3 regions of the Mesorhizobium sp. WSM4821 genome follow, and region 1 is predicted to be linked to each of the others. Evidence: predicted binding sites of a transcription regulator. Region 1 holds the regulator's gene; each other region holds the start of a gene.
The links. Region 1 encodes LexA, which represses DNA repair genes until DNA is damaged. Its sites were predicted from a motif close to TGTTCNNNNTGTGTTCNG; they were not measured.
Positions count from the first base shown of each region.

Region 2: a site for LexA is predicted at 2,249-2,266, ahead of AC0NID_RS29570 (DUF3072 domain-containing protein). Genes of this name have one in related genera too.
Region 3: a site for LexA is predicted at 9,315-9,332, ahead of AC0NID_RS06390 (ImuA family protein). Genes of this name have one in related genera too.

Region 1 covers NZ_CM148371.1:4,468,555-4,479,174, reverse strand. The annotation lists gene AC0NID_RS21705 (L,D-transpeptidase) at 1-1,021, opposite strand, end outside; gene secG (preprotein translocase subunit SecG) at 1,235-1,723, opposite strand; gene tpiA (triose-phosphate isomerase) at 1,902-2,669, opposite strand; gene AC0NID_RS21690 (SurA N-terminal domain-containing protein) at 2,813-4,705, shown strand; gene trpD (anthranilate phosphoribosyltransferase) at 4,702-5,712, shown strand; gene trpC (indole-3-glycerol phosphate synthase TrpC) at 5,717-6,529, shown strand; gene moaC (cyclic pyranopterin monophosphate synthase MoaC) at 6,532-7,029, shown strand; gene AC0NID_RS21670 (molybdopterin molybdotransferase MoeA) at 7,029-8,234, shown strand; gene lexA (transcriptional repressor LexA) at 8,340-9,077, shown strand; partial or broken gene AC0NID_RS21660 (ComEC/Rec2 family competence protein) at 9,071-10,620, opposite strand, start outside.
Region 2 covers NZ_CM148371.1:6,041,128-6,051,747, reverse strand. The annotation lists gene AC0NID_RS29585 (response regulator) at 56-379, opposite strand; gene AC0NID_RS29580 (Crp/Fnr family transcriptional regulator) at 767-1,477, shown strand; gene AC0NID_RS29575 (DUF6894 family protein) at 1,477-1,779, shown strand; gene AC0NID_RS29570 (DUF3072 domain-containing protein) at 2,301-2,519, shown strand; gene AC0NID_RS29565 (class I SAM-dependent methyltransferase) at 2,754-3,566, opposite strand; partial or broken gene AC0NID_RS29560 (transposase) at 3,650-3,998, shown strand; gene AC0NID_RS29555 (MFS transporter) at 4,297-5,568, shown strand; gene cysK (cysteine synthase A) at 5,691-7,184, shown strand; gene AC0NID_RS29545 (alpha/beta fold hydrolase) at 7,533-10,620, shown strand, end outside.
Region 3 covers NZ_CM148371.1:1,361,276-1,371,895, forward strand. The annotation lists gene AC0NID_RS06350 (hypothetical protein) at 1-210, opposite strand, end outside; tRNA gene AC0NID_RS06355 (tRNA-Gly) at 524-598, opposite strand; gene AC0NID_RS06360 (prolyl-tRNA synthetase associated domain-containing protein) at 829-1,326, shown strand; gene trxA (thioredoxin) at 1,420-2,418, shown strand; gene AC0NID_RS06370 (LON peptidase substrate-binding domain-containing protein) at 2,577-3,248, shown strand; gene AC0NID_RS06375 (Trm112 family protein) at 3,278-3,517, shown strand; gene AC0NID_RS06380 (error-prone DNA polymerase) at 3,586-6,861, opposite strand; gene AC0NID_RS06385 (DUF6504 family protein) at 6,858-8,333, opposite strand; gene AC0NID_RS06390 (ImuA family protein) at 8,275-9,291, opposite strand; gene AC0NID_RS06395 (metallopeptidase family protein) at 9,465-9,887, shown strand; gene AC0NID_RS06400 (DUF1737 domain-containing protein) at 9,934-10,140, opposite strand; gene AC0NID_RS06405 (HpcH/HpaI aldolase/citrate lyase family protein) at 10,144-10,620, opposite strand, start outside.

The DNA.
Region 1 (10,620 bases):
TTCCGATCGACTGCGGCGCGATGGTTCCGTGAATGCGCAGATGTGTGTCCTTCTTGCCCTCGTAGAGATAGATGGCCCGCGCGCCGAGCGGATTATCGCCGCCGCCGGGCATGCCGTCCTTGTACCGGCCGTAATTCTTCGGCTCGCGCTTCTGCATGTCGAGCGTCGGAATCCAGCGGGGCCATTCCTGCTTGTCGCCGACGGCGACCGTGCCCTTGAACTGCAGGCCTTCACGACCGACCGCGATCGCATAACGGCGGGCGGTCCATGAGGATTCGACGAGGTAGAGACGGCGCGCGCTGGTATCGATGACGATGGTGCCGGGACTGTAGCCGGTAAACTCGACCTCTTGCGGCACGAACTCCGGCTTCACCTTGAACAGCCGCTTGGCTTCCTTCCTGGCGAGTGCGGCGTCGAGGGCGCGCGTCTCGGGGAGCAGCGATATCGAAGAGGACGTGCCGCCGAACAGACCGGCGAAGAGCCCGACGCTCTGCGGCTTCTGTCCAACCGGTTCGCTGCGCAATTCGCCGTTGTTGCCGGTCAGCGCGACGTTCATGGCCTCGGCGGAAATTGGCTCGGCCGATTGGATCGGCGCGATAGGTTGAACCGGCTCGATGATCTTGACGGTCTTCCTAGCCGGCTTGGCGTCGGCCAACTCGGCCTGGGCGGCGAGCTTACTCTTCTTGGCAAGAAACGCCTGCCGTTCCGCGTCGGCCTTGGCTTTAGCCGCCGCGCGCATCGCCAGCTTCCTGGACTCGACCGCTTTGGCTCGAGCGGCCTCCTTGTCGGCCGCGATCTTTGCTTCGATTTTCTTGATCTGGGCAAGGTCGTCCGGGGTCGGGTCTTTCTTCTTTTTGAGGAGCTTCAGTTGCGCCGCATCGCTTTTGGCGGCGACGTTGACGACATCAGTTGTTACTGCGCCATTAGAGGCCGAATTGCTGGCCGGCATGGCCGCGTAAGCGGGCGCACCCAGGCTGAGCGCGGCACATAGGCCGGCTAAAATGAAGCTGCGAAGCTGCATGGCGAAGATCCGATCGTTCTATGCTTGTTGCCCACGGCGTCGCCCGGCGTCCCCCAAGGACCCCGATAGTGCCGCGCCGAATCTATAATCGATTAGCCGCAGACGCCTCAAGCGCCCTGTCGTGCCGTGCCCGGTCGAATCTTCGTAATCGTGCGGCATTTGCCGCGACTGTGTTCAAACAACAACAGATCGCGGCGCCTAAAACGTTGCCGATTACTGGTTTGGAACTTGCGGCGTTACTGGCAGGGTGACGCCGTTTGTGGCCGGTGGCGTGGTCGAGTCTGCCGCCGGCGGCGCAGCGGGAGCCGGGGCTGCGGCATCATCGCCCGAAGGCGGCGTTGGCGCCGTATCGCCAGAAGGCGGCGTCGGCGCGGTGTTGCCAGAAGGCGCCGTCGGCGTCGCGGTGCCAGGCAACTGGTCGAGCACGCCGCCGCTCGCGCCGTTCGCCGCGGGCACACGGTCGAGAATGTCGATCGGCTTCTCGCTGTAACGGGCGACGATCGACAATGTCAGCGAGGTGGCGAAGAACGCCGCAGCCAGGATCGCCGTCGCCCGCGTCAGCGCGTTGGCGGCACCGCGCGCGGTCATGAAGCCCGATCCGCCGCCGATGCCAAGGCCGCCGCCTTCGGAGCGCTGCAACAGCACCACGCCGACAAGAGCGAGCACGACCATGAGGTGGACGACGATCAGTATGGTTTCCATAATTTATCCTGGCAAAGCCCTGCACGGCCGCAGATACGGCCGGTGATTTGGAGGCGGCTCAATACAATGCTTTGACGGCATTTCCAAGCCCGTGGCCGGAATATGGGAAGCGATGCGCCCTTTGCAACGATTTCCGCCTCGGCATAGCTCGTCCGAAGCCGCTGACAGGCTTCGGATTCTACGAGATATTTCGATAGGCTTCGGCAATACCGAGAAAGTCCGCCGCCTTCAGGCTGGCACCACCGACCAGCGCGCCGTCGACATTTTTCACGCCAAGCAGTTCGACCGCGTTCGACGGTTTGACCGAGCCGCCATAGAGGATGCGTATCTTCGCCGCCGCGCTGCCAAGCTTCTCCGATAGTTTTTCGCGAATATGCGCATGCGCTTCGGCTACGTCGGCGGCAGTCGGCGTCAGTCCCGTGCCGATCGCCCACACCGGTTCGTACGCTATGACGGTGTTCGACGCCGTGGCATTGGGCGGCACCGAGCCGGCCACCTGGCGCGACACTACGTCGAGCGTAGCGCCCGCCTCGCGTTCGGCTCTCGTCTCACCGATGCAGATGATGGCCACCAGCCCGGCACGCCATGCGGCGGATGCCTTGGCCTGCACAATGGCATCGTCCTCGTGGTGATCGGCGCGGCGTTCGGAATGACCGACGATGACGTGACTGGCACCTGCATCTTTCAGCATCTCGGCCGAAATACAGCCGGTATGGGCGCCGCTCTCCTTGGCGTGGCAGTCCTCGCCCCCTGCCCGGACCGGCGTGCGCGATAAGATCTCCGCGGCATGCGCAAGCAGCGTCGCCGGAACGCAGACCAGCGCTTCGGTCTCCGCATCGAGCCCGCTCATGAAGCCGTTGCCGATCATCCTGAGTTCGTTGAGCGAGGCGCTGGTACCGTTCATTTTCCAGTTGCCTGCGATCAATGGGCGGATTCCTGGCGTCATGGGATTGCTTCTCCGGGCAATATTCGGCTGCGTCCTCACTACCAAACTCAGCCCACAAAGCAATCGACAGTGGCCCGGAAGGACGCTATTGCGCTTGTTTCAAACTCGGCGCGTGCGAAAATGCGCAAAAATCGGAAGTGGGCATGCTTGGTATCTTGAGAAACGCGGCGGGGACCTGGGTCGCGAAGGCGCTGCTGATATTGTTGGTGTTGAGCTTCGCCGTCTGGGGCATTTCCGGGCAGTTGGCGGGTGGGTTCGCGGGCCACGACGCCGTTATCACGGCCGGAGGCACCAAGGTATCGATCAACGAGTACCGCCTCGCCTATGATCGCCAGATCAGCGTAATGTCGCAGCAATTCGGCCAGCGCATCAGCCGCGAACAGGCGACGGCGCTCGGCCTGGACAATCAGGTGCTGGCGCAACTCGTGTCGGGTGCAGTCCTCGATGAGCAGGCCCGCAAGCTCGGGCTTGGTCTGTCCAAGGACCGGCTGGCCCAACTCACCCATGAAGACCCGGCGTTCAAAGGGCCCGGCGGCAAGTTCGACCGGCGGACTTTCGATTACATGCTGCAACAGGTCGGCATGCGGCCGGAAGACTATCTCAAGAATCGCGCCCAAGTGGCTGTGCGCCAGCAGATCGTCGAGGCGGTTTCGGACGGCCTCAAGGTCCCGGACACCTTCTTCAAGGCGGTCGCGCTCTATCGTGGCGAAGACCGCACCATCGACTATCTGATCCTGCCGAAATCGCTGGTAGAGCCGATCGAAGCGCCATCAGACAGTGCGCTTTCGGCCTATTTCGAGGAAAACAAGAAGACCTATGCGGCGCCCGAATACCGCAAATTCTCCTACGTCAAACTCGAGCCGGAAGACATCATGGATCTGAGCGGCGTAACAGACCAACAGGTCAGCGACGACTACAACAAGAACAAGGGGCGCTACACCACGCCGGAAATGCGAACCATCGAACAGCTCGTGTTCAAGTCGCCGGATGCCGCGAAGGCCGCGCTCGATTCACTCAAGACCGGCGCGACCTTCGACAAGATCGTGGCCGCCGAGGGCAAGACGCAAGCCGACACGCTGCTCGGCACGCTGGCCAAGGACAAGATTGCCGACAAGGCGGTGGCGGATGCGGCGTTTGCGCTCAACGTCAACGAAGTCAGCCCGGTCGTGCAGGGCGCCTTCGGATCGGTGCTGCTGCGCGTCACCGACATCAAGCCCGAAGTTGTGAAGCCACTGGCCGAAGTGTCTACCGAAATCCGCAAGGATCTGGCGCTGGGCGAGGCGAGCCGCATTCTGCTGGACGTGCATGACAACTACGAAGATATCCGCGCTTCGGGCAGCACGCTGGCGCAAGCGGCCGAAAAACTGAAGCTGAAGGTCGTCACCATCGACGCGATCGATCGCACCGGCCAGAGGCCGGACGGCACCATCATCAAGGACCTGCCGGAATCGCCGGAGCTCATCAAGGCGGTGTTCGAGGCCGAACCCGGCACCGAGAATCCCGACCTCACCACCGCCGACAACGGCTTCGTGTTCTACGAGGTGGATTCGATCACGCCGGCCCGCGACCGCACACTGGATGAAATCCGCCAGAAGGTGGTGGCCGACTGGACGGCGGCCGAAACGACCAAGCGGCTCACCGCAAAAGCGGACGAACTCGAAAAACGTCTCGAGACCGGCGCCACGCTCGACGTGATCGCGGGCGAGCTCAAGCTCGAGAAACAGACCAAGCGCGGCGTCAAGCGCGAGGCGGACGACGTCGATTTCGGCAAGGAAGGAGCCGCGGCGATGTTCGGCGAAGGCGAAGGCGGGACAGGGCTGATCCCCTCGCCCACCGGCGACGGACAGATTCTGTTCAAGATCGACCAAGTCTTCGAACCTGCCGGAGCCGACGCCAGCTCGGTGCCGGACGACGCGCAGAAATCCTTTACCGCCGGTATGTCCGACGACCTGCTCGACCAGTTGGTGGCGCAGCTGCAGACGCAATACGACGTTCGCATCGACCAGACCGCCATTACCCAAGCCCTGACCAGATGAGCGCGCTCAAGCCCCATATCGCCAAGGTCGCCGCCGGCACCGCCCTTTCCTTCGAGGAGGCGCGCGAAGCTTTCGACATCATCATGTCGGGCGATGCGACACCCGGCCAGATCGGCGGCTTCCTGATGGCGCTGCGCGTGCGCGGCGAGACGGTGAGCGAGATTTCAGGCGCCGTCGCCACCATGCGCGCCAAGATGCTGCGTGTCGACGCGCCCGACGGCGCCATAGACATCGTCGGCACCGGCGGCGACAATTCGCACTCAGTCAACATCTCGACAGCATCCGCCTTCGTCATCGCCGCCTGCGGCGTGCCGGTGGCCAAGCACGGCAATCGCGGACTGTCCTCGCAAACCGGCGCCGCCGACGTGCTGACCGCGCTCGGCGTCAAGATCGACATCCCGCCGGAGACGATCGCGCGCTGCATCCGCGACACAGGCGTCGGCTTCATGTTCGCGCCGGCGCATCATCCGGCGATGAAGCATGTCGGCCCGACCCGCGTCGAACTCGGCACCCGCACCATCTTCAACCTGCTCGGCCCGCTCTCCAATCCGGCTGGTGTCGTCAGGCAGATGGTCGGCGTGTTCTTGCCGGAATGGATCATGCCGGTGGCCGAGACGCTGAAGGCACTGGGCGCCGACCATGCCTGGGTCGTCCATGGCGACGGCTATGACGAAATCACCACCACCGGCGAAACTGAGGTGGCCGAGCTGGTCGGTGGCGAGATCCGTTGCTTTACGCTGACCCCGGAAGCGGTCGGGCTGAAGCGTCATACCAAGGAGGAGTTGCGCGGCGGCGACGCTGCCTACAACGCCCAGGCGCTGCGCGACATGCTGGGCGGCGCTGCCGGCGCCTATCGCGATACGGTGCTGATGAACGCCGGCGCCGGTCTGGTGGTGGCGGGCAGGGCGACGACGCTTGCCGACGGCGTGGCGACGGCGGCGCAAGCCATCGACAGCGGCCGCGCGCTGAAGATGCTCGACCGGCTGGTCGAGATTTCGAACGGATAGAGCCGTGTCTGATATCCTTCGCAAGATCGAAGCCTACAAGCGCGACGAGATCGCGGCGGCGAAGACGCGTGTGCCGCTTGCCGAGATCAAGGCGCGGGCGAAAGACGCCGATGCGCCGCGCGGCTTTCTCTCGGCGCTTGAAGCCAAGCGCAAATCCGGCGGTTTCGCGCTGATCGCCGAGATCAAGAAGGCGAGCCCGTCCAAGGGCCTGATCCGGGCCGATTTCGATCCGCCGGCACTGGCCAAGGCCTATGCGACAGGTGGTGCCGCCTGCCTTTCGGTGCTGACCGATGCGCCGTCCTTCCAAGGTGCGCCTGAATTCCTCACCGATGCGCGTGGCGCCGTGACATTGCCCGCTCTGCGCAAGGATTTTCTGTTCGAGCCTTATCAGGTGTTCGAAGCCCGTGCGTGGGGCGCTGACGCCATCCTGATCATCATGGCGAGCATCGATGACGCCATGGCCAGCGACCTCGAAGCGACGGCTTTCGATCTCGGCATGGACGCACTGGTCGAGGTGCATGACGAGACCGAGACGGAACGCGCGCTGAAACTGTCGTCGCGGCTGATCGGCATCAACAACCGCGATCTCCGGACGTTCGAAACCAGCCTCGAGACCTCGGAGCGGCTGGCGGCGATGGTGCCGGCCGATCGCCTGCTGGTCAGCGAGAGCGGTATTTTCTCGCACGAAGACTGCCGCAGGCTGGAACGGAGCGGCATCGGCACCTTCCTCGTCGGCGAGAGCCTGATGCGGCAACAGGACGTGGCCGCCGCAACGCACCTGCTTTTGACGGGCAAGGCGCCGGCCGAGGCTCTCTGACGATGACGGCCTCCCTCACCCATCTTGGCGCACAGGGCGAAGCCAACATGGTCGATGTCGGCAACAAGGCAGAGACGACGCGCACGGCGGTCGCCGAGGGCTTTGTCTCGATGCTGCCAGAGACGCTCCAAATGATCCTCGACGGCGATGCCAAGAAGGGCGACGTGCTGGGCACGGCGCGCATCGCTGGCATCATGGCGGCCAAGAGGACGCATGAGCTGATCCCGCTCTGCCATCCGCTTCTGTTGACCAAACTATCGGTCGACATCGAACCGGACGCGACGCTGCCTGGCCTGAAGGTCACGGCGCTGGCCCGCGTCACCGGCAAGACCGGCGTCGAGATGGAGGCGCTGACCGCCGCCTCGGTCGCTTGCCTGACCATCTACGACATGGCCAAGGCGGTCGACCGGGCCATGGTGATCTCCGGCATCAGGCTGGTGGAAAAGACCGGCGGCAAATCCGGCGACTACAAGGTGGGCGCCCAAGGGGCAGGCCAATAATGGCGTTGCTTCCGGTCACCGAAGCGCTCGAGCGCCTGCTTGAAGGTGCTGCGCCCTCGCAAGCCGAAAGCGTCACCCTGATGGACGCCGCCGACCGTGTGCTGGCGGAGCCGCTCATGGCGCTCCGCACTCAGCCGCCCTTCAACGCATCCGCCATGGACGGCTATGCCGCGCGGGCCGCGGACGTCGCGTCCGTGCCGGCAAGACTTTCGGTGATCGGCATGGCGCCGGCCGGTCGCGGCTTCACCGGGACGGTCGGTGAGAAGCAGGCCGTGCGCATCTTCACCGGCGCGCCGCTTCCCGCGGGCGCAGACACGATCGTCATCCAGGAAAATGTCCGCGACCTCGGCGGCGGCAACATCGAAGTGACCGCATCGACGGTCGAAGGCCGCAACATCCGCCGCCTCGGGCTCGACTTCTCGAAGGGCGACGTTCTGCTGGAGAAAGGCCGCCTGCTCGATCCGGCGGCTTTGTCGCTGGCCGCGTCGGCCAACCATCCGCAAGTCAGCGTGGTGAAACGGCCGCTGGTCGCCATCATCGCCACCGGCGACGAATTGCTGCCGCCGGGCAGCGACCTTGGCCCCGATCAGATCATCTCGTCCAATGCCTATGGCGTCGCCGCCGCGGCCCGCTCGGTCGGCGCGCGTGCCCTCGATCTCGGCATCGCCGCAGACCGCAAGGAGGCGATCGCTGCGCTGGTGAAAAAAGCGGTCGAGGCAGGAGCCGACGTCATCGTCACGCTGGGCGGCGCCTCGGTCGGCGATCACGACCTCGCCCATGACGTGCTGACCGGCGAAGGCATGACGCTCGATTTCTGGAAGATCGCCATGCGGCCCGGCAAGCCGCTGATGTTCGGGCGGCTGGGCGACATCCGCTGCATCGGCCTGCCCGGCAATCCGGTGGCGAGCCTGGTCTGCACGCAGCTCTTCCTGAAGCCGCTGCTTGCGCGGTTCGGCGGCCGCGCCTACCGCCAGGACATGCGTGAGGCACGGCTGGGGACCGCGATGCCGGCCAACGACGTCAGGCAGGACTATGTACGCGCCGTCGTGAAGGAAGAAGCCGGCGTGCTGCTGGCGACACCGTTCGCCATCCAGGATTCCTCGATGCTTAGAATGCTGGCAGAAGCCAACGGGCTGATCGTGCGCGAGCCGTTCGCTCCCCCAGCTGCGACTGGCGCCGCCTGCAGCGTGCTGATGCTACGCTGAACAAAACGTCAACACATTCATTAAACTTTAAACGGTTGCAGAACACAACTGGAACAGATAGTGTTTGTTCTGGGTTTGTTTTTCTGATTCTGTCGGGGGTTCGCGATGCTGACACGCAAACAACATGAACTGCTAATGTTCATCCACGAACGGCTGAAGGAAAGCGGCATTCCGCCTTCCTTCGACGAGATGAAGGAGGCACTCGACCTCGCCTCCAAGTCGGGAATACATCGGCTGATCACGGCGCTGGAGGAGCGCGGCTTCATTCGCCGCCTGCCCAACCGCGCCCGCGCGCTTGAGGTGCTGCGCCTGCCCGATTCGATCGCGCCCGGCCTCAATGCGGCGCGCAAATTCTCGCCAAGCGTCATTCAAGGCAGCCTTGGGCAGGGCAATCTCGGACGACAGATCAAGCCGGCGCCTTCACGCATGCCTGCGGCCGGAAATGACGACGACGTCGTTGCCACCGTATCCATCCCGGTGATGGGCCGCATCGCTGCCGGCGTGCCGATCGATGCCATCCAGCACCAGACGCATTCGATCTCGGTACCGCCGGACATGATCATGGGCGGCGAGCATTATGCTTTGGAGGTCAAGGGCGATTCGATGATCGAGGCCGGCATTTTCGACGGCGACACGGTCATCATCCGCAACGCCGACACGGCGAACCCGGGAGAGATCATCGTGGCATTGGTCGACGAAGAGGAAGCGACGCTGAAGCGATTCCGCCGCAAAGGCGCCTCGATCGCCCTGGAAGCCGCCAATCCGGCCTATGAGACGCGCATCTTCGGGCCGGACCGGGTCAAGGTGCAAGGCAAGCTTGTCGGATTGATCCGGCGTTACTGAGCGGCGGCTTTTTTGGGTTTCTCGGCCTTGCGGTATGGCGGCAGGCCCCTCGCCTCTCGAGAAAACTTTCGCTGCACATGCCAGGGCCGGTACGGTTCTTCGACGGCGAAACGAATTTTTGCGCGCGTCGTCGCCGATTGCGGATCGAAGAAGACGGCGGCACTGCCCATGCGAGCGAGTTGCCGTTTGGTCACGACGAGGACCAGCGGATTGCGGCAGGGATTGTAATAGGCTGTAGCATCGTCGATGACGATCAGATCAGCAAAGGCACAGGCTGGCCGCGCGGTTTTGCGGTCGTCGGCGAGCGCGACGATCGCGCCGGACGGATGCCGGGCGAGGCACAGACCGGCAGAGCAGTAGAATGGCGCGCCCGGCGGCAGGTCCGCCGGATCGGTGATGTTGAACTGCATATCTGTTTTGGCGAACGTCTCCGGCATGATGATCGTCTCGGCCTTCAGGGCGTGTTTCCAGTTGTCGATGGTAAATTCGTTCGGACGCGCCCGGTTCACGGCAAACTCACCGCCGCCGATTGGTAGAGCGACCAGCCGCGCATTCTCCGAGATCAGCACGTCGGGCGTGGGTGTGTCGGAAATCGTCAGCAGGCCGGCAAGCGCGAAAGGCAGCGCCGCAATCCGCAGCCAGGTCGTCGCCATGGTTGCGATGACAAGTGCGATCGTCGCCAGCAGGACCGACTGCATCGAGATCAGCCCGACCGCGTCGATGGGCGAGCGCTCCGAAATCCATCCGGACACGACGATCATCGCTGTCAGGCCCTTGCCCATCACATAGAGGAAAGGCCCGTCGGCACCGAACGGCATAGCCAGAGCGCTGAGCACGGGCGAAAGGCATGACCACCAGCGAGACGATCGGCATGATCGCCAGATTGGCGAACAGGCTGAGTGGCGAGACCCGCTGGAAATGCCATATGGCAAAAGGCGCCGTAGCGCTTCCCGCGATGATGGAGGTCATGGCGAGGCCGCTCATTGCCACCAGGAATTTTCGTGTGACGAAGCCGAGCGGCGATCGTCGCGGCGGTGGCTCGGTGGCCCTGCCTGCGCGGTAGTCGGACCAGCCGGCATAAGCGCCGACGAGGGCCGCGGTCGCGGCGAAGGACATCTGAAAACTCGGCTCCACAACCTCATGCGGCGACACGACGACGATGACGGCAATCGCCGAGATCGCCAGATTGCGCATGGTGAGCGCCGCCCGGTCGAACAGCACGCGATCAGCATCACCGCCAGCATGATGAAGCTGCGCTCGGCCGCGACCACCACGCCCGAAATGATCAGATAGGCCGCGATCGAAAAGAGTGCGGCCGCGGCCGCGTATTTTTTGACCGGCCGTCGCGAGGAGAAATCGGGAAACAGCGCGAAGGCGCCGCGCAGCAGCCCCATGACCGTGCCGGCAACCAGCGCCATGTGCAGGCCGGAGATGGAGATGATGTGATAGATGCCGGTGCGCCGCATCGCCTCGTTGATCTCTTCGGGGATGCCGGCGCGCACGCCGACGACCAGCGCGGCGGCAATCTCGCCCTCGGCGCCGC
Region 2 (10,620 bases), 1.6 Mb from region 1:
CGTCCGATCCTTGCTTGAAAATTACGATTAGTCGCCGTCAAATTTCAAACTGAGACTACCCAGCCGTGGATGCCTTAGCCATCGAAATCGCCAAAGCTACGAGCACGGAATCGTCGGCAGGTTTCTCGACATAAATCCCGGCCTTGAAGGCCTCACCTCGGTCCTCGATTTCCGTGGCACTATAAACCACAAAGGGGATGTTGCGGGCAACGAGTTCTTCAGCAACCGAAGAGCTGACGCCGTCCTGCAAGAGCACGTCCAGGATGACGACGTCCGGCTCAACAAGGGCCAGAATTTGCCTTGCGCGAGCGCAACTTGGCTCTGAGGCTACCGCAAAACCAGCCTGTTTAAGGGACGCCTCGATATCAACGACGATCATGGGCTCGTCCTCAACGATAAGTGCTAGAGGCTTTCTCACGCGCTTCTCCTTGCTGGGCAGGAGCACCACGTGCGCTGACACCACCGTATATCGTAAACCTGTCTGGATCACAGCGCACGATCATTTGTTAAATGAGCGAAAGCAGTCAGTCGTATCACTAGGCTCCCCAAAAGGCTGGAGCGTCGTCTTCCCCGAATAACGCACGCGGCGCCTGAATATTGGCAGTCACCAGCAGCGATCCGTGGCGTGGCTATGATCGCCGCGAGATGCTTAACGCCTAGCATCCGGCATCAGCAGCGTGGAACATTTGCGGCGAATGCAAGTTCGGCTGTAAAGCCTATGGAGGTAACCAAGTCCTTGTGTTCAGCTCTCTCCTCGGACGTGCTCATGCGCAAGCTGCGTGGCATCGCTGAGATTAGCGATGATGACGCCGCAGCCTTAGTGGGCCTCACAATTCAGGAGAAGCGTATTCCGGCTAACCAGGATCTTGTCTTGGAAGGCGATCGACCAACCCACTCGTTTGTCGTCTTGGACGGCCTGGTATGTTCCTACAAGCACACAGGTGGGGGAAAGCGGCAGATCACCAGCTTCTTTGTCGGAGGCGATCTCCCCGACCTGCACGGCATGCATCTCGCAGTCATGGACTGCAGCTTTTCTAGTCTGACGCCCGGTAGATTGGGCTTTATCCCGCACAGCGCACTTCGTCGAATTTGCGAACAGCGGCCGCGTATTGCAACCGCGTTCTGGCGATCGACCCTGATTGACGCTGCGATCTACCGGGAGTGGGTCACCAACGTCGGGAGGCGGGACGCCTACGCGCGTATGGCCCACATGTTATGCGAACTCATTGTGCGGCTGCGGTTTGCAGGTCGCATTGAAGACCACGTCGCGAGTCTGCCGATAAGCCAGGCATCACTTGGTGATGCGGTGGGTTTGTCCGCGGTTCACGTGAACCGCACGCTTCAGGCGCTACGAGGTGACGGGCTGATCGCCACGTCTGGTGCAACGTTGCGTGCTCTCGATTGGCCGGGTTTGGTGCAGGCAGGAGACTTCGATCCGACCTACCTGCACCAGAAGGATCCTGAAGTGGCGTTCTGATGACGGAAACCGACATGCCGAGATATTTCTTTGATAGCGGCGATCGCCAGCACCTCGTGGAAGACAGCACGGGTCTGGAATGCGAGGGGATTGAGGCAGCGCGCAATGCAGCCGTCGAAGGATTGACTGAGTTGGCGAAGGACGAACTGAAGGGACCCCATGGGCAGCAACTCATTATGGATATCAGGGACGAGAGTGGCAGAAAGGTTTTGAGGCTTAGCCTGTCCCTGGTGATCGAACCGCTTGAGGTAAATGCCGTCCCGCCGACACCCGACGAAGATGAACCTCGAGGTCGCGCTTGAACCATGCGAGGTCTGAGCGCCAGCCGCAGGTAAGTATGCAGTGAATGGAAGACCGGGCTTTCAGCCGCCCTCGCGGATTAAGGCGACGCGGGCCTTTGCCGAGCGATACAAACAGGCGCTCTAAAAGGCAGCGCCGAGCCGGTCATAAGGGTTATCTGCTGGTGGACCAGACGAGATGTCCATGGATGCTTTGGCTTGGTCGCTCGATGGTCGAGTTCGGCCTTCGCATATGCGTGTCGAAGACATGAACCCGGACGCTTCCTTGATCAATAGGGCGATCGAATTCCGGCCGGCGCCTGTTGTCGTGGAGCCTGCTGGGCTGTGGTGTGGTAAATGGAGCCGCCACGTTGGACGTCGCGGTAGTGCCCTCCGGAGACGGCGGAGGCGCAACTCGGAGACATCTTGCGTTGGGCCCAGTTTGTAATCTCCAGCCAGGCATAGGTCGTCTACCACTAAGCTAACATGCTGGCGGAACAACTCATGATCATTCTCATTTTGGTGATCATCAAGGGAGATTTGACATGGGCGACCGGCACAACCCAAAAATCGATGCACCGGCAAATGTCGAAAAGGACCCGGAAGATTGGATCAGCGGAGATGACCCCATGACCCCCGCACAAGCCTCCTATTTGAAAACTTTGGCCGAACAGGCCGACGACCCTGACGCCTATGCTGACGGCCTCAACAAGGCGGAAGCCTCTAAACGCATTGATGCACTGCGGGAGAAATTGGGCCTGTAGTGCCCGCTCGTGGCTTTTGGTCTCCAGCGACGGGGAGTCGATCGGGCCCGGTTCGCACGGTTTTCCTGCAGTTGTGGCCACGCAATTAACTTACAGCTCCGGGGTCAGCCAACGAACGCACCTGCTAGGACCCGTACTCATAAATTCGGTTCATGTCCGTTTCAGTCCGAAAGCAGGGCAATTGCTGTGTAGCAGCGGAATGTTACGAAATGCCGGAACGGGATATTCCAACACCTAGACCACAGCCACAATTACGTGGGCCTGAATTTTGGCAGCAACCTCGCCGCTGCCATGTCTGTCTGCAATCGCGGTTGCGGCATAGTCGGTTGCAGCTTCCAGTTCTCCCGCGCCTCTGGCCTCGATTTCGGTGCGAAGGACAGTTCCCCGGCAATAAGCTACGGCTGGAATGCGCGGCGAGGAGGCACGGCTCTGTTCGGCTCTCGTCTCGATCACCACATCGGAGAAACCCGCGTCCTCCAGCTCGCGACGGATCAGGTCCTTATCGTGATAACCGTGCGGCGTTCGTGCCAGAAAGCGCGGCGGGTCGTTGGGAAAAAACTTTGCGAGAGCATTCGTTACATCATCCGCAAATACATTCTCCTCGATGCGATCCCATACATTGAACAAAAAACGTCCTCCGGGCTTCAGAACGCGCTTTGCTTCGCGGTAGCCCGACGAGCGGTCGGGAAAGAACATCGCGCCGAACTGACAGCAAACGAGATCGAAGACCGCATCTTCAAACGGCAGCGCCAGGGCATCCGCCTGGCGCCATCTGATGCGGCTGTCAGGAGCTTGTCGCGAAGCGGCGTAGTCGAGCATCGGCTGGTTAAGGTCGGTTACGATATAGCTTGCGCCGGGGGACAGTTTTGGCGCCAATGCGCGGGTGGCAACCCCGGTTCCTGCGGCTGTTTCCAAAACGGCCCTGGGCGACAAGGACGCTGCTCGTTGTGCAAGGTCTGCGGCGAACGGCTCGAAAATCAACGGCACCATATAGCGGTCGTAGTTTTCCGGAATCGAGCCAGCAAACACCTTGTCCGTTTCCAACATTGCGATCCCCCGCAGTCCGATTGATGGCTCGCGAGCCTAGCATACAATTGCTTGGTTTGGGTCGCTTTCGACCGCGAGGCGAGCGGATCATGAATGCACTGGCAAGTGCCCATCACCACCGTCCAGATGATCGACACGTCCATTGTCCGCGTCCATCAACATGCAGCCTACATCGCCAATAGTGGCCGGCTACACATGGGCCACTCGCGCGGCCGACTGACCAGCAAGATCCATGTCATAGTCGATGCCAACGGCTTGCCAGTTCGCCTTTGCCTCACCGGCGGCCAGGCACACGACAATCGGCTGTGCTCAATCCTGCTTGGCAATCTGACGCAAGATGGACGGCTGCTCGCGGATCGTGGCTACGATGCGGACTGGATCAGGGCGTTTGTCGCGGAGCGAGGCGCGTGGGCCAACATCCCGCCAAACGCAACCGTAAGGCCAGCAGCATCCACTGTTTTGGGTCGGATTACCGAGCTTCATTCCAGTAGGCTTGCGAGAGGCGAGGGCGGCTTTGGTGCGCTCCGAGATCAATCGCCGCTCCTTCTCTGCCAAGATGCAGCATGAATGGATCAGCGTCGGCTGTAGCGCGACGACCTGGATGAGAAGCCGTATTGCCTCACCAGGATGTTCCCATGGTCCGCATTACAGCTTTCCACGCTGACGCACACGCCTGCTTCCACACCCCTGGCCGATGACAACCCCGAAGCGGTCCTTGGAGGGCAGGAGTATGTCGAACCAATCACCACCATCTGGAGCCAGGCAGCTTCAGCACAACACAATGCGGCTGCGCGGGATTCTGGCTGCGGCCGGCGCCACGAACGCCATGGCACTCGGATTTGGCAGCCTGGCGCTGACATCCGTCTTCATCAGACCGCTTGAGGCGGAGTTTGGCTGGTCGCGAGCCGACATCAGCCTTGCCTACACGCTGTCAACCGTCGGGATGGCCACGGGCGGGCTGCTCTGGGGCCGGCTGTCGGATCGATTGAATGTCAGAAGCCTGCTATTCATCGGCTCGGCTGGCATGGTGATCGCGCTTACCGCGCTTTCGTTCGCCACGTCACTCTGGCAGATCTACGCCGCCAACTTCGCCTTGGGCGGGCTCGGCTTTGCCTGTCTCTACGCACCAGTACTTGCCGTAACCGGGCTCTGGTTTAACCGCCGCCGCGGCCTGGCGATAGGCATCGTCACTGCAGGCGGAGCCCTAGGCCAAGGCATAATGCCCTACGCCGCAAATGCTCTGATCGACGGTGTCGGCTGGCGCCTCGCATACGCGATCATGGCTGTGGCGATGATGGCCTTGCTGGCGATCTTCATGCCGGCGGTTCAGGCGCCGCCTGTCGATCGCGTCGTTGCCGCACCGGTGCATCTTTCAGCAAAGCCAGGTTTCCAGAATGGCCGTCTTTCGCCGGTGACGCTGCTATCTGCCGCAGCCTTCCTTTGCTGCGCCTGCATGGGCGTCCCGCTTGTGCACCTCACGAGCTTCGTCACGGCCGTGTGCGGATCTTCGGATGTCGGCTCGCTCAGCCTCCTGGTCGCCATGCTGTTCGGCGCCGTCGGGCGTATCGCATTCGGGCTCCTCGCTGACCGGGCAGGCAATCTTGCTGCCTATGCCTTTGCATCTTTCATCCAGACAGCATGCGTTGCGATTTTTCCCGCGCTCGACCAGCAGCTGAGCCTACTGGCGCTATCGGCGGTTTTCGGCTTTGGCTTTGCCGGAAACATGACGTGCCTGATCCTTTGCGTGCGCCAGTTTGCACCAGCCGAACGCTTTGGCCAGTCACTCGGCATCGTCATGCTGGTCGCCTGGGTCGGCATGGGCGTGGCCGGCTATTTCGGCGGTTTCGTCTATGACAGCTTCGGCAGCTATGGGCCCGCTTTTCTGGTGTCATTTGCCGCTGGCACAGCCAACCTCGTCGTCCTGGGCGTATTGGCGGCGTCATCCAGCGCGACAGCGAAGGTCCCATGCGGCCGCCTTCCGCAACCCGCGATGAGCCGCTGATTCAAACGTCAATCCGCATAATTCCACGTTGGTTCGAACGCTGCAAACCACGGCTTTCCTACCATTTTCAGAGATCGAAGGGGTCGACGGAGTGGCGTCGCCACCAAGCAAGGGCAGCTGAAATGAGCAGTATCTACGACAGCATTCTCGACACGATCGGCGATACGCCGGTTGTTCGCCTTTCCCGCATCAACAACGGCGGCGCTTCGCTCTATGCCAAGATTGAGGCGTTCAATCCTGGCGGCTCGATCAAGGACCGTTTTGCCGCCGCGGTCATCGAAGAGGCGGAGGGTTCCGGTGCACTTCGGGCTGGCCAGACGGTGATCGAGGCGACGAGCGGCAACACCGGCATAGGACTTGCCATGGTTTGCGCGAGGAAAGGCTACCCTCTCGTCATCGTCATGCCGGAAAACGCCAGCCTGGAACGCCGCAAGCTGATGCGCTTTTTCGGTGCAAAGGTCGTGCTGACCCCTGCCGTCGAACGCGGCAGCGGCATGCTCGCCAAGGCCGTCGAGCTGGCCGCAGCGCACGGCTGGTTCCTCTGCCGGCAATTCGAGACGCCCGTCAACGCCGATATTCATGCCCGCACCACAGCACACGAAATCCTCACGGCGTTCCAGGACCGTCCACTCGACTACTGGGTCACCGGCACCGGGACCGGCGGAACGCTTGCCGGTGTGGCGCGAGTGCTCAAGCGCGAGCGGCCGCAAACGCGGATCATAGTCTGCGAGCCTGACAATTCGGCGCTGCTGTCGAGTGGCATTCCCCAGACTTTCGACGAACACGGACTGCCGACTCGGGCGCACACTCGCTTCCGGCCACACCCGATGCAGGGGTGGAGCCCTGATTTCATTCCGCAGATCGTCGGCAACGCCATGGCTGACGATCTTGTGGACGAGATCCTACCCGTTTCAGGCGCCAACGCTCTGGAAGCCGCACGCCGGCTTGCGACGGAAGAAGGAATACTGGCGGGCATCTCAGGCGGGGCAACCTTGAGCGGGGCTCTGGAAATTGCTCGACGCGTCGGCCCGGACCGGAACGTGCTGTGCATGTTGCCAGATACGGGTGAGCGGTATCTCAGCACGATCCTGTTCGATCACATCGGCGAGGAAATGTCGCCCGCCGAAGAGGCGCTCTCTCGCTCCACACCCGGCTACCGCTTCGACCGGCCGCCGTCCTTCGCCCTTTCATCGGCACCCCTAAACGAAATCCAAATCGACCGGTCGGCGCATGCGTTTGTCGGTGAGGCGATCCGTGATCCGCAGCATCCGGTGGTCATGTTCGCTCTGACGTGGTGCGAATTCTGCTGGACGGTAAGAAAGCTCTTCGAGCGTGCCGGAATCGCCTACAGGTCCATCGAAATCGATAGTCCGGAATTCCAGAAGAACGGCCTGGACGGGGAAATCCGCAAGGCCCTGAGGGCCCGAATCGGTTCGCCTACAATTCCGCAGGTCTTTGTCGGCGGCGAGCATATCGGTGGCTGCATGGATACGCTTGCGGCCTGGCGGAACGGCACGCTCGCAGCCCGGTTGGAGGTCGTCGGCGCAAACTACACGCCCGGCGCATGCGCAAACCCCGAGAGCCTGCTGCCCCGATGGGTGCGCGCGGCAGCGTGAGATCCCGCCTCCGGGCTGTTCAGAGTGCCGTCGCCACTATCAGAGCAAGCCGGAACGGGCGTGATCCCGTCCCGGATCGGCTTTCATCTGCACCTGTCCCTGTCGGCTTTCCCACAAACAAAAGAGCAAATCAGACCGTAGGCGGAAACTCACGCTTCCGGAAACGAACGCTTTCGGCAGCGGCACGGACTGGATACAATCCAGCGCTAATTAAGTAAGCGCACTGGGATTGGCAAAGTGTCGCTCGAAATTCGCGTTCTCGGAGATCTGACCGTCCTTCGCCGTGGCGAGGTCGTTTCCTTGCCGCCTTCGAAAAAGACGCGGGCGCTGCTGGCCTATCTTGCGCTTGTGGAGCGCCCGCAGCGGCGCGAGCGCCTTTGCGAAATGTTCTGGGAGGTACCGGACGATCCTCGCGGCGCCCTGCGCTGGAGTCTCTCGAAGATACGACAAGTTGTCGACCTCGGGGACGGCGGGATCCTGGAAGCCGACCGCAACGCAGTTCGCCTGAACACCAGCGAAGTCGTGCTGGACATCGCGCCGCTTCGCGGCCTTGGCGTTCGCGACATTGAGGCTCTCGAACCCGAGAAGCTGGAGGCCCTCGCCGGAGCGTTCCGCGGACGTTTCCTGGATGACCTCTCACTGCCGCGGTGTCCGGAATTCGAAGCCTGGCGCGTTGCGACCGCCGACGAACTGCACGTGACGCATCTGCGCATCCTTCGGGTGCTGGTCGACCGGCTTGCCGATGAGCCGGTGCGTGCGCTTCCGCACGCCCATGTCCTGCACGGGTTGGAGCCCGGGGACGTGGCACTTCGAGCGGACATCCGCCGGCTGAGCGAGGCAGCACGGCAATCCGCCATGGTCCAGAGCCGCGCCTCGAGAGCCGACACAGAGGCCGCTCCCACCGGTGAGGCGGTCACTGCGCAGGTTTGGCCTGCAGCGGAGATACAGCTCCGCCCTCCGCCGGAGCGGGTCCTTGCGCAAGAGATCCGCCGGTGCACAACGCCCGACGGCGCGCGTCTGGCCTATTCCTTGAGTGGTCAAGGCCCGCCTTTGGTAAGGGCCGCCCACTGGATGTCCCATCTCGAGCTCGAATGGGACAGTCCGGTGTGGAAGCATTGGATCGAGGGCCTTTCAGCGCACTACCAGCTGATACGCTACGACCAGCGCGGTAACGGCCTATCGGACCGGCATCCCGCCGACCTATCCTTCGAGGCCATGGTCGCCGACCTGGAGAGCATCATCGATGCGGCCGGTCTGCGCCGCGTTTCCCTGCTTGGCATTTCCCAAGGGTGCGCCGTTTCGATAGCCTATGCCGTCCGGCATCCCGAGCGGGTGGCTGGAATGGTGCTGTATGGCGGGTTTACCAAAGGCTGGCGCAAGCGGGGCAATCAGCGCGAGATAGCGCGCCGCGAAGCCATGGGAGCGCTGATTCGAGAAGGCTGGGGCCAAGACGACCCGGTGTTTCGCCAGATGTTCACCTCCCTCTTCATTCCGCAAGCAACGCCGGAACAGAGGAGTTGGTACAACGAGCTGCAACGCCATACCGTCTCGCCTGAGATTGCCCAGCGCATCTTCGAGGAAGGCGCCGTCATCGACGTGGACGAGCTGTTACCCCAGGTTCGTGTTCCGACCCTGGTGATGCATGCCACCGGGGACGCAGTCATTCCGTTCAATCACGGCCAGGCGATGGCCGGCAAAATTCCCGGCGCGCGTTTCGTTGCGCTCGACAGCGTCAACCACGTGCTGCTTGGCCATGAACCGGCATTCGCGACCTTCGTGGACGAAACGCGTCGTTTTCTTGCCGACCCCGAACAGACGCAGCAACTGGCAGGCCCTCCAGCGTCCTTGGGGATCAACCGCTCTCGGCAGTGCATAACCGTACTTGCCGCGGAAGTGGTCAGTCCAATGCATCTCCTCGAAGCGGAGGATCCGGAAGAGGCAATCCGTGAACTCCAGCCCGTCGAGGATCGGGTGATACAAGTGGTGGAGAGCCATGGCGGCGTCGTGACGTCGGCAGCTGACGGGACAATCACTGCAGCGTTCGGCCTCGCTCGCGCGACCGAGGATCACGCTTATCTCGCTTGTCGCGCGGCGCTTGCGGCCAAGCTGGCAGTGGAGGAGCTTTCCCGGGGCGGGATCCAGTTGAGGGCCGGAATAGACACCGGCGAGGTGATCGTGCGGCAGCAATCGACGACCGAAGCCAGCAAGGTCGAACTGGCCGGAGCCGCGCCTCGTGCGGCCAACCGGCTGATGCGTGCCTTGCACCGCGCGACGATCGCCGCGACGGCGCGCGCGCGCGCAGCCGCCGGGGGCTATGTGCAGATGCACCGGCTGGCGCACGCGGAGCATCCGCAACTTGGTCGCGACGAACGCATTTACGAGCTGTTGGGCGAAAACCACGCACTGTCGCGCTGGCACCTGAGGGCCAACCGCGGCCTCACCGGACTGGTGGCGCGCGAGCTTGAGCTCAAAATCCTTCTTGCAACGTGGCGCCGGGTCAGGGAGGGCCACGGCCAGGTCGTCGGAATCGTCGCCGACCCCGGCATCGGCAAATCGAGACTTGCCCATGAATTTCTCTCTCTCGACGCGGTGGCCGGTTTTACTGTGCTCGAATGCGGCGGTTTGGAGTTTGACGCGTCAGTCACTCTGGGCGCTGTAAAGAAGCTGTTGCTCTCGGCTTGTGGCATTCGCGGCGAAGACGGGTTGGCGGAAGCCCAGCGCCTGTTTGCCTTCAAGCAGGCGGAACTGGGACTGGATCCACGTCATACCGTCCCGCTTTCCTTCCTGGCGGACCTGCCGGTCAACGATTCTTCCTGGCGGCATCTCGATGCGCGGGAGCGGACCTGTCGGGTATCCGAGGCGATGAGCGCTTTTCTCGTTGCCTTGAGCCGAGCCGCGCCTGTAGCCGTGCTCATCGAGGACCTGCACTGGATCGATGCCGAGAGCGAGGCCGTGGTGAACAGGCTGGTCGAAGTCATGGGTGCCAATCGCATCATGCTGCTCGCCACCTACAGGCCGCAGTACCGGCACGACTGGAACCGCCGCGGCTGTTTCCAGCAGATAAGGCTGGAGCGGTTCGCGCGGGACGAAATGGAGCAGTTCCTCACCGGATTGCTGGGATCTGATCTCAGCCTGGGGGACCTGCGGAAATCACTTGCCGAGCGGGCCGATGGCACGCCGCTATTTCTCGAAGAAATGGTGCGCGGACTGGTTGCGGACGGTGCTCTTGCCGGCCGGTCCGGCCGCTACGAGCTCACGAGACCGGTGGAATCCATCACCATCCCGTCAACGGTTCAATCGCTCATCGCTGCGCGCATCCAGCAGCTGGGTGACTGGGAAAGGCAGGTACTCCAGGTCGCTTCGGTTATCGGCAAGAATGTTCCTTATCCGCTGCTAAGGGCGCTCTCGCCGCTGCCGGAGGCGGAGCTGGAGGCGT
Region 3 (10,620 bases), 3.1 Mb from region 1:
ATGAGCAATCCCGGTTGTGGACTTATCCTTGGCCGCCGCGGACGTGGCGGCGCCGTGTCCCTGCGATCCAGCCCCAGCCGAGTTTCCGCCGTTGCCGTTGCTTCCGCCGTTGCCGTGCCCACCGCCATTGCCGCCAGGTCCGGCGAGGACCGGAGACGCGACAAGGGCGAGGACGGCAACCGTTACAAACAGACTGGTTCGATTCTTCATGATTCCTCCTTCGAGTCGCCCACCCGCCAGGATGGTCTTAGACTACAAACGTGAGGACTTTCTGATATAAAAGGTCCGTTATTTAGCCAGTTGCGTCTAAATACACCTGTCCGCAAGACGGACCTTGGTCCGAGATTGGAAGGCAAAGGTCCTAAACTCTATCGGAGCGTGTCCGCGCGGCGAACAAAGCGCCTGCTGGCTAAAGGAGCGGTGGCAAGCTCACTCCTCCTGCCGGTGACGCCGTGCAAAAAAGAAAAAGGCCGGAAAGGGATCCGGCCTACTTCGCAATTTGCTTGATTCCCTGGAAGGAAACTGGAGCGGGTGAAGCGATTCGAACGCTCGACCCCAACCTTGGCAAGGTTGTGCTCTACCCCTGAGCTACACCCGCTCGCGCGGCTTTGGGCCGCAAGCCGCGCCTATATGGCTGAAGAGCGCGGCGATTGCAACAGGGAAATCGCAGGCTTTTTTGGCCGCACCTGACGGCGCCTGGAAGCTCCCTTGCGGATATGGCGGACGGGAATCACTGCTTCGTTGCACGTCGGTCTTGTCTCGACCTGCTCATTGGCCGTAAACGGCATGATCCAGGCCGCGACAACACGAAGTCCCACAAGAAACAGCATGCCGAAAACCGAAGCCGAGCTTTTCGCCTTTCTCACCGACCTCGGGATCGAAGTCTCGACCCTGCGTCATCCGCCGCTGTTCACGGTCGCCGATTCGCAGGCGTTGCGTGGAGAAATTGCCGGCGGGCACACCAAGAACCTGTTCCTCAAGGACAAGAAAGACAATTTCTTCCTGGTCAGCGTCGGCGAGGAGGCGGTAGTCGATCTCAAGCAGATCCACCATGTGATCGGCGCCGCCAGCCGCGTGTCTTTCGGCAAGCCGGAGATGTTGATGGAGCTTCTCGGGGTCGTTCCGGGCGCGGTCACGGTGTTCGGCGTGATCAACGATACGGAGCGGCGGGTCAAGGTGGTTCTCGACCAGGAGTTGATGGACCATGCTGTCATCAACGCCCATCCGCTGACCAATGAGGCAACGACATCGATCGCCGCCGCCGACCTTGTCAGATTCGTCGAGGCAACCGGGCATGATGCTGTTATCTTGAAAGTCACGGCATGATCGCCACATTGGATGGCGATAATCGACTTCTGAGCGAGGATAAGGGCGTTGCGCCGGGCCGGTGGCCGGCGGCGCGACCGAAAGGGTGACGAGATGAGCGACAACAATCCATTTGGCGGCCCATTTGGTGGCAATGGCGGACAGTATGCCACGTCGGTGCAGTATGGCGGCATCGATCCGACCCCCGCAAAAGTTGCGCTTGGCGAGCCGCCTGTCGCCGTCGACGTCATCAAGGATACGACGACCGCCACATTTGCCGCCGACGTTATCCAGGAATCGCGCCGACAGCCGGTGCTGGTCGATTTCTGGGCACCATGGTGCGGGCCGTGCAAGCAACTGACGCCGCTGCTGGAAAAGGCGGTCACGGCCGCCGGCGGCAAGGTCAAACTGGTCAAGATGAACATCGACGATCATCCTTCGATCGCCGGCCAGCTCGGCATCCAGTCGATACCGGCGGTCATCGCCTTCAAGGACGGCCAGCCGGTCGATGGCTTCATGGGCGCCATTCCCGAAAGCCAGATCGCCGCGTTCATCCAGAAGGTCGGCGGTAAGACCAATGGTGCGCCTCAGGTTGCCGAGGCGCTTGCCGCGGCCGCGGAGGCGCGCGACGCCGGCGATGCGCAGACGGCGGCGGATATCTACGACGCGATCCTGGAACAGGCGCCGGAGACAATCGAAGCGATTGCCGGGTTGGGCGATCTGCTGTTCGAGGCCGGCGATGCCGAGGGTGCCGAAGCCGTGCTGGCGCGGGCGCCCGAAGCAAAGAAAGATGCGCCGCCGCTCGCCGCGGTGCGCGCCAAGATGGCGCTTGCCGCGCAGGCATCCGCGCTTGGCAATCCGGCTGAGTTCGAGCGGCGCCTGGCCGAGAACCCCGGGGACCACCAGGCACGTTTCGATCTTGCCATGATCCAGAACGCCAACGGTGAGCGCACGGCCGCGGCGGACAATCTGCTGGCGATCGTCAAGGCCGATCGCTCGTGGAACGACGACGGCGCCAAGACGCAGTTGCTGCAGTTCTTCGAGGCCTGGGGCATGACCGACGAAGCAACGCTGGCGGCGCGGCGCAAATTGTCGTCGCTGCTGTTTTCCTGAGCGAGGCATAAGCTGTTTTTGCTTGATGGCCTTGCGGTCGGCGGCTGCTGCGCCAGATTAGTGGGCCAGTCCGTTTTTCGCTTGTGACGCTTGCGCGTCAGGTTGTGAAGAGTGGGCGGATTTGACGTGCTTCTCGAGGAAGCGAGCGGAGGATTGAAGTGCAGGCGGGAAACGCGCATTACCGGCTCGATACGGATTTGCCGTCGACGGTGCCGGTCTTCCCGCTTGAAGGCGCATTGCTGCTGCCGGGAGGCCGCATGCCGCTCAATATCTTCGAGCCGCGCTATCTGGAGATGGTGGATGAGGCGATCGCCGGCTCGCGGCTGATCGGCATCATACAGCCCAGCCTCGACGGCGCCCGGCGTGCCGATGGCGAGCCGGAGCTTTGCAATGTCGGCTGCGCCGGGCGGATCATCGCGCTTTCCGAGAGCGGCGACGGCCGTTACCTGATTTCGCTGCAGGGCGTGTGCCGGTTTCGCATCGTGCAGGAACTTACGGTCAAGACGCCCTTCCGCCAGTGCCGGTTTGCGCCCTTCCTCACCGATCTCGATGAAGATCAGGCGGAGGCCGGGATCGATCGGCCGGCGCTGCTCAAGGCGTTTCGCGCCTATCTGCAGGCCAACGATCTTGAAGCCGACTGGGAAAGCGTCAGCCGCGCCGAAAATGCCATGCTGGTCAATGCGCTGTCGATGATGGCTCCCTACGGGCCGGCCGAGAAACAGGCGCTCCTCGAAGCGGCGGACCTGAAGACACGCGCCGAAACGCTGATTGCCATCACCGAAATGGCGCTGGCGCGCGAAAACGAGGATTTTGGTTCGAGTCTGCAATAGGTTGGGCCTGCAAGGCCGAGGGGAATCCGATGGCGGATGGGCGTGACGGAAAGAATGCCAATGTCGACCCAAGGCTGCTGGAATTACTAGCCTGCCCGCTGACCAAGGGCCCGCTTGCCTGGGATCCGGAGCGCGGCGAGCTCATCTCGAGGGTCGCACGGCTTGCCTATCCGGTGCGCGACGGCATCCCGATCATGCTGCCTTCGGAGGCGCGCGCCATCCCCTTCGAAGAAGGATTACCGCCGCCGCGCCTGAGCGGACCGTCCTGAACACGTTGGGGTCGGCGCTGTTCCGCGGCCTCGTTAGGCGGTTGGCTTTCGTTCCGCCCGCACCGTGCCTATTGAAAATTACGCCCCTTCGGCATGACCTTTTCTGCCTTCCCCGATAGCGTCGCGATATCCTGCCGATCGTTTTGCACGACATGTGCGTCCAGCAGCACGGACAACCAAGGTGTCAAATCCTCGATCTTTTCGGCGACGATATGGATGACGTCGGATTCCGACTGCAGTTTGCCGGTGACGCGGACGAACCGCGCGCCCATGACAATGGGCCGGTAGCGGTTGAAGGTTCTTTCCCAGAAAATGACGTTGGCGACAGCCTGCTCGTCCTCCAGCGTCAGGAAAATCGCCTTGCCACTGCCCGGGCGCTGCCGCACGAGCACCAGGCCGGCGACCGAAACGCGCCTGCCATCCCGAACCTGGCCGAGCCGCGCATTCGGCGTGACACCGGAACGATCCAGACGCTGGCGCAGAAAGGCAAGCGGATGCGCCTTTAGCGACAGGCCGAGCGAACGATAGTCGTGGATGACATGCTCGCCGAGCGGCATTGTGGGCAGCTTGGTTTCGGGCTCGAGGTCGCGTAAGCGGATCGCCGGCTGATCGAACAACGGCAGGGTCTCGGCGGCGCTCCTGCCGTCGAGCGCGCGAACCGCCCACAATGCGTCGCGGCGGTCGAGGCCTAGCGAACGGAACGCGTCGGCTTGCGCCAGCTTTTCGATCTCATCGACGTTGAGGCCAGAGCGCAGCCAGACATCGCGAACGGATTCGTAGCCGTCGCCGCGTCTGGCGACAAACGCCTCCATGCGCTCCTTCGACAGACCCTTGACCTGGCGGAAACCCAGCCGGACGGAATGTTTGGTCTCAATGATGCCGCGCATCTGGGAATGTCGTTCGAGGATTCGGGCCGGATCGAAAGGCGTGGCCTCCAGCGCGCAATCCCAACCGGAAAAATTGACGTCGACCTCGCGAATTTCGACGCCATGGTCACGCGCGTCGCGGACAAGCTGAGCCGGCTGATAAAACCCCATCGGCTGTGAATTCAGGATCGCGGCGCAGAACACGTCGGGATAGAAGGTCTTGAACCAGCAGGAGGCATAGACCAGCAGGGCGAAGGAGGCGGCATGGCTTTCGGGAAAGCCGTATTCGCCGAACCCCTCGATCTGCTTGAAACAGCGCTCGGCGAAGTCCTTTTCGTAACCCCGCAAAACCATGCCGTCGACCATCCTCTTGCGATAATTGCCTATCGTGCCGGTGCGCTTGAAAGTGGCCATGGCGCGGCGCAGTTCATCGGCCTCGCCCGGCCTGAAGCCGCCGGCGACGATGGCGATCTTCATCGCCTGTTCCTGGAACAGCGGCACGCCCAGCGTCTTGCCGAGAATTTCTTCCAGTTCCGGCTTGGGGTATTCTGCCTTCTCCTTGCCCTGCCGGCGGCGCAGATAGGGGTGGACCATGTCGCCCTGGATCGGGCCTGGCCGCACGATCGCCACCTCGATGACGAGATCATAGAAGGTGCGCGGCCTGAGCCTGGGCAGCATGGACATCTGGGCGCGGGATTCGATCTGGAAGACGCCGAGCGTGTCGGCGCGGCAGATCATGTCGTAGACATCCTTGTCCTCCGGCGGGAGGGTGGCCAGCACATAGGGCCGGCCATAGTCATCGCGCGCATCAGGATAATGATCTTCGAGGAGGGTGAAGGCGCGCTGCAGGCATGTCAGCATGCCGAGCGCCAACACATCGACCTTGAGGATTTTCACCGCGTCGAGATCGTCCTTGTCCCACTCGACCATCTTGCGCTCGTCCATCGCCGTCTTGACGATGGGCACGATCTCATCGAGCCGATCCCTGGTGATGACGAAGCCGCCGACATGCTGCGACAGATGGCGGGGAAAGCCCATGATCTCGTTGGCGCGTTCGATCACCTGCCTTGCCAGCGGGTCGGTGCGGTCGATGCCGCCCGCGCTTGCCTCCTTTTCGCCGAGCTCGGAGGTCGACCAGCCCCAGATCGAGCTGGACAATGCGCTGCGGACATCATCGGACAGGCCCATCGCCTTGGCCACCTCGCGCAGCGCCGAGCGGCCGCGATAGCTGATGACGGCAGCGGCAAGCGCGGTGCGCTTGGCGCTGTATTTGTCGTAGATATACTGGATGACCACTTCGCGCTTTTCATGCTCGAAATCGACATCGATGTCGGGCGGCTCGTTTCTTTCCTCGGAAATGAAGCGCTCGAAAAGCGCGTCGATCCTGTCGGGTCCGACTTCGGTGATGCAGATGCAGAAGCAAACGATCGAGTTGGCGGCGGAGCCGCGTCCCTGGCAGAGTATGTCCTGGCTGCGGGCGAATTTGACGATATCGTAGACAGTCAGAAAATAGCGTGCGTAGTTCAGGCGCTCGATCAAAGCGAGCTCTTCCTGAATGCGCTTCGCCACATCGGCGGGAACGCCTGAGGGGTACCGTATCGCCGCTCCCTCTCGAGTCAGCCTTTCCAGTTCGGCTTGTGGTCCGAGACCCGATTCGGTCGGTTCGTCGGGATAGTTGTATTGGAGGTCACTGAGAGAGAAGGTCAATTCCCCGGCAAAGCGCAGCGTTTCCGCCAGCGCTTGCGGATGCCTGCGGAAAAGCCGTGCCATTTCCATTGGCGGCTTCAAATGGCGCTCGGCATTGGCCGCCAGTTCCAGCCCTACCTCGGCGACGGGCACGTTGAGGCGGATCGCCGTCAGCACGTCCTGCAGCGGACGCCGCTCGGCTGTGTGATAGAGAACGTCGTTGGTCGCCATCAGCGGAATGCCTGATGCCTCGGCCATGGCGGCTGCCTGCTCGATGCGGAAGCGGTCGTTGCCGTGATAGTCCGGCGAAACGGCAAGCCGAAGGCTCTTACCAAAGCGATCCTTAAGCCGGCTAATCAGCGCAAGATCACCTTCCGCCGGCGCTGACAGATCCGGCAGGACCGCCAGCGACATGAGATCGCCCCATTCGAAAAGGTCGTCGCGATAGAGAAGCGGTGCGCCCTTTTCGCTTTCATCGCGCATATTGGCTTGCGTCAGCATGCGGCACAGATGGCCCCAGCCCTTGCGGTTCTGCGGGTAGGCGAGAATATCCGGTGTGCCGTCGGCAAACACCAGGCGGCAGCCGGGATGATAGGAAAGGCCTTCCACCCTGGCCTGCTGCCAGGCGCGCACGACGCCCGCCACCGTGTTGCGGTCGGCAAGCCCGAGCGACGAAAATCCCAGGAACTTTGCCGCAACCACCAGTTCCTCCGGTTTCGAGGCGCCGCGCAGGAACGAGAAATTCGACTGGATGCCGAATTCGGCATAGGGAACGACCGTCAGCGCGTTCATGCGAAGACCCCATGCATGAACCAGCGCGGCGGGACTTGAGAGGCGCCGTAGAGACCCTGGCGGTAGAGCCAGTAACGGCGGCCGTCGCTATCCTCGATGCGGAAATAATCCCGGGTCGGCGCCTCTTCCTGTCCCGGTGCCTCCCGCCACCATTCCGGGGCGATGCGTTCCGGCCCTTCGGCACGCGCTACCCGGTAGAGCGCGCGCCGCCAGCGGAAGTTCATGGGCGGTCCCTCAGGCATTTCGGTGGCCGGCACCTCGATCGGTTCGGGCGAACGGAACAGCCGGATCGGCCGTTCCGGCCGAAAGACAGGCTTGGCGTCTTGTATCTTGTCCGGCTTCTTCGGCGGAGAGATCCTTTGCGGCGTTTCCGGGAAGGGAAGCATGGCGACTGCGCGCTCGGGCAGATGGCTCTCGACGGCAACCGGCTTCAAAACCGCGCTTTCGCCGAGCCGGGCGCGGATGCGATCGGCGAAAAGGGCGATGTCGGCGCCGTCATCGCTCGTCTCGCCGGCGAGATCCGCCTGCTGCATGTCGAAGGCCGCTGCCGACAGCACCGAGAGGCGCACGAGATCGAAGCCATAGCCGGCATCGATGTCCTGTTCGAGCGCGGCAAGTCTTTCGTGGAACAATTTCTGGATCAGCAACGGCTCGCGAAGGGGTCGCGACGTGCCGACGGCGATGCGGCTGACAGCGCCGTCGACGCGGAAAAGCAGCAGCGCCAGCATCCTTGCGCCCTCGCCGCGGCGCTCGAGGTCCGCCTTCAGCGTCGTCGCCAGCAATCGCACCAGCCGCTCTATGTCGTCGGTCAGCATGATGGGTTCGGAAAGGTGGCGTTCGACCGAAAGCGGCGCAACCGGCAGACGCGGCGACACGGCCTCGTCGAGGCGGCCCAGCGCCTGGTCGAGACGCAGAAGCAGCGATGCGCCGAAGCGGCGGGCGAGCGGCGCGCGGGGTGCCGCCATGACGGCGCCCGCCGTGCGCAGGCCAACGCTTTCCAGGCTGGCGCGGACATCAGGCTCGATGCGCAGCGCCGCCAGCGGCAAGGGTGCGAGAAGCGCCTCCTCCTGGCCACCGGGGACGATGCGGTCACCGGCAAACCGCGCCGCCGCCCAGGCAGCACCCGGTGTGGCGGCAAGGCCGGCGCGGACATCGAAACCCTGATGGAAAAAGCGCGACAGGATGTCGTCCAGCATCGACCGTTCACCGCCGAAAAGATGGGTGCAGCCGGTGACATCGAGGAACAGACCGTCGGTTGCGTCGAGCGCCACCAGCGGGGTGTAACGGTCGCACCAGTCGGCAAGGCTTTCGAGCAGGCGGCGGTCGGCCTCGGGATCGGCTTCCAGTACGTCGATCGAGGAATGCATGGCGCGCGCGTCGGCTATGCCCATGCCGCGCTTCAGGTGAAGCGCCTCAGCCCGCTCGTCGAGGGCGGCGATGCGCTGCGCGTTCCCTTGGCGATGGCTGATCACCAGGGGCAGGTGATGCGAAGGCCGGGAACGCCAGGACCGCCCCAGACGCTGCCGCAGGATCCTTTCCGCGGCGAGGTGCGGAAACCACAGGGACAGGATTCTTTGCCCGTTCTTTCCCGATGCGTCTTTCCTCGAAAACGTGTTCATGGGGATTCCACTCCAGTGTGAATTGTCCTGGCAAGGCCGTGCGGCTCTTGCCGATGTTGACGGTGAAGGCAGGGCGGCCGATCGAGCCGGCGAGCGGCCCGGCGATCGTCTCGCGGGATGCCGACGGCGCCGCCGACAGAACGAGGCGGACGGGTGCCGCCGTTGGCTCGGGCTCGCCGGCATGGCGCAACAGGAACACCGGCCGGCCGGCATTCTGCGCCCGGGCGTGCAGCCGCCGCGTCGCGGTGAGGTCGAGCCGCTGCGGACTGCCGCGGATTTCGAGGATGACGGCGGCGAGCGCCGTCATCCGGGCGGCCTCCTCGGCGGTCCACAGCGCATCGAGAAGCCTTGGCGCCTCGGAAAACAGCAATTGCTCCGGTTCGATGCCGAAAAGGGCGTGAAGCCCTCCGGCATAGGGAAAGCCCGCCTCCTGGAAGACCTCCGTGGTGCCGATCCACAGGACCGGCAGTCGCGGTCCCCGTTTGAGGATCAAGCTGACGAGCGACAGGGCGAAGCCGGCGACGGCCCCGGCATCGCGGGTCGCGGCGCCGTGGATCTCGCTCAGCGCCGCCTTCGGCAGGCCGCCGCTGAGCGCAGTATCTAAACCTTCGGCACCGGTACGCAGAAACGCGTCGGGCGTCGCCACGGCGAGGCCGCGGCGAACGATTGTTAGATTGTGGGGCGTGACATCCGCATCAACGGAGGCTGCGCCGGCCGGCGCCTCCAGGCGCTCGGGCAGTGTCCCTTCGATCTTCGCGATCTGGCGGCGCAGGGCGAAAACAGTCTCCCGCGCCACGGCGCTTGTCGCCATGACGGTCAGCTTCCACTCACAATTGTTCCTGTTATGTTCTAATAGATTCCAGAGGGCGTCCGAAGAGTCAAGCGGGGTCATAGGGAATTTATTCCTCCCCACGCCTGGGCGACAATCCAGCCATTTGCCGACTCCGGCTCGAAAGCCTATATGCCGGGATCAAAGGACAAAGCATGGCCCGCATCTACAAGACCCGCACCTGGCACGACCAGCTTTCGCCGTCGATGGAGGAAATGGAGTTCCTGGCGTTGGAGGCTTACGCCCATCTGCCGGAGGATTTTCGCAAGCTGACCGGCGAGATCGTCATCCAGATCGCCGAATTCCCGACCGACGAGATCATGGATGATCTATCGCTGGAAACGCCCTTCGACCTGCTCGGCCTGTTCGAGGGGCGCGGCATCGCCGAGCGCTGGAATCCGCAGACCGGTGAGGGGCCGAACCGCGTCACGCTCTACCGCCGCGCCATCCTCGACTACTGGGCCGAGAACGAAGAGACGCTGGGCGACATCGTCACCCATGTGCTGATTCACGAAATCGGTCACCATTTCGGCCTGTCGGACGACGATATGGAGCGGATCGAAGAAGCGGCGGAGTAGGCTGTGCTGATATCAGCACACCCTGCGTCGGGAGCTATGCAAGCCCCTACCAATCACTGAGATTAGTGTCGGGTCCGTAGTCCTGGCCCTCGACATCCTTTACCACGGCCTGACCGCAGCGCATGCTCTTGGTCTGCTTGTCGTAGGCATAGGTCGGCGAGCCGAACAGGTGCCAGCCCTTGTTCAACGCCGCCGTCACCTTGTGGCAGAAGCTGGAATCGTCGGGACCGGACAGAAAGCGGTAGAGTTTCATTTTTCATTCCTGTAGTGAGTTTGCCGATCTTGCCCCGATGGCGGCCGCCTTCGCCAGCAGTTTTTCGGCCTGCGCCAGATGCAGCCGCTCGACCATTTTTCCGTTCAGCGCAATGACGCCCTTACCGGCATTTTCGGCAAGCGCGAAAGCATCCTTCACCGAGCGCGCCTCGGCCACCGCTTCGGCAGATGGCGCAAAGGCCCGGTTTGCGGTATCGATCTGAGCCGGGTGGATAAGCGACTTGCCGTCGAACCCCATGGCGGCCGCTTCCAAACATTCGCGCGCAAAGCCATCCAGGTCTCGAAAATCATTGAAGACACCATCGAGCAGGTCGAGGCCGCCGGCGCGCGCGGCGAGCACCATCTGCATCAGCCACGGTGTGAGATAGCGCCTGTCGGGCGTGGCGAGAATGCCGGTCTCCTTGACCAGATCGTTCGTTCCGGCAACGAAACAGATCAGCCGCGAGGCCGGGTCGCGGCC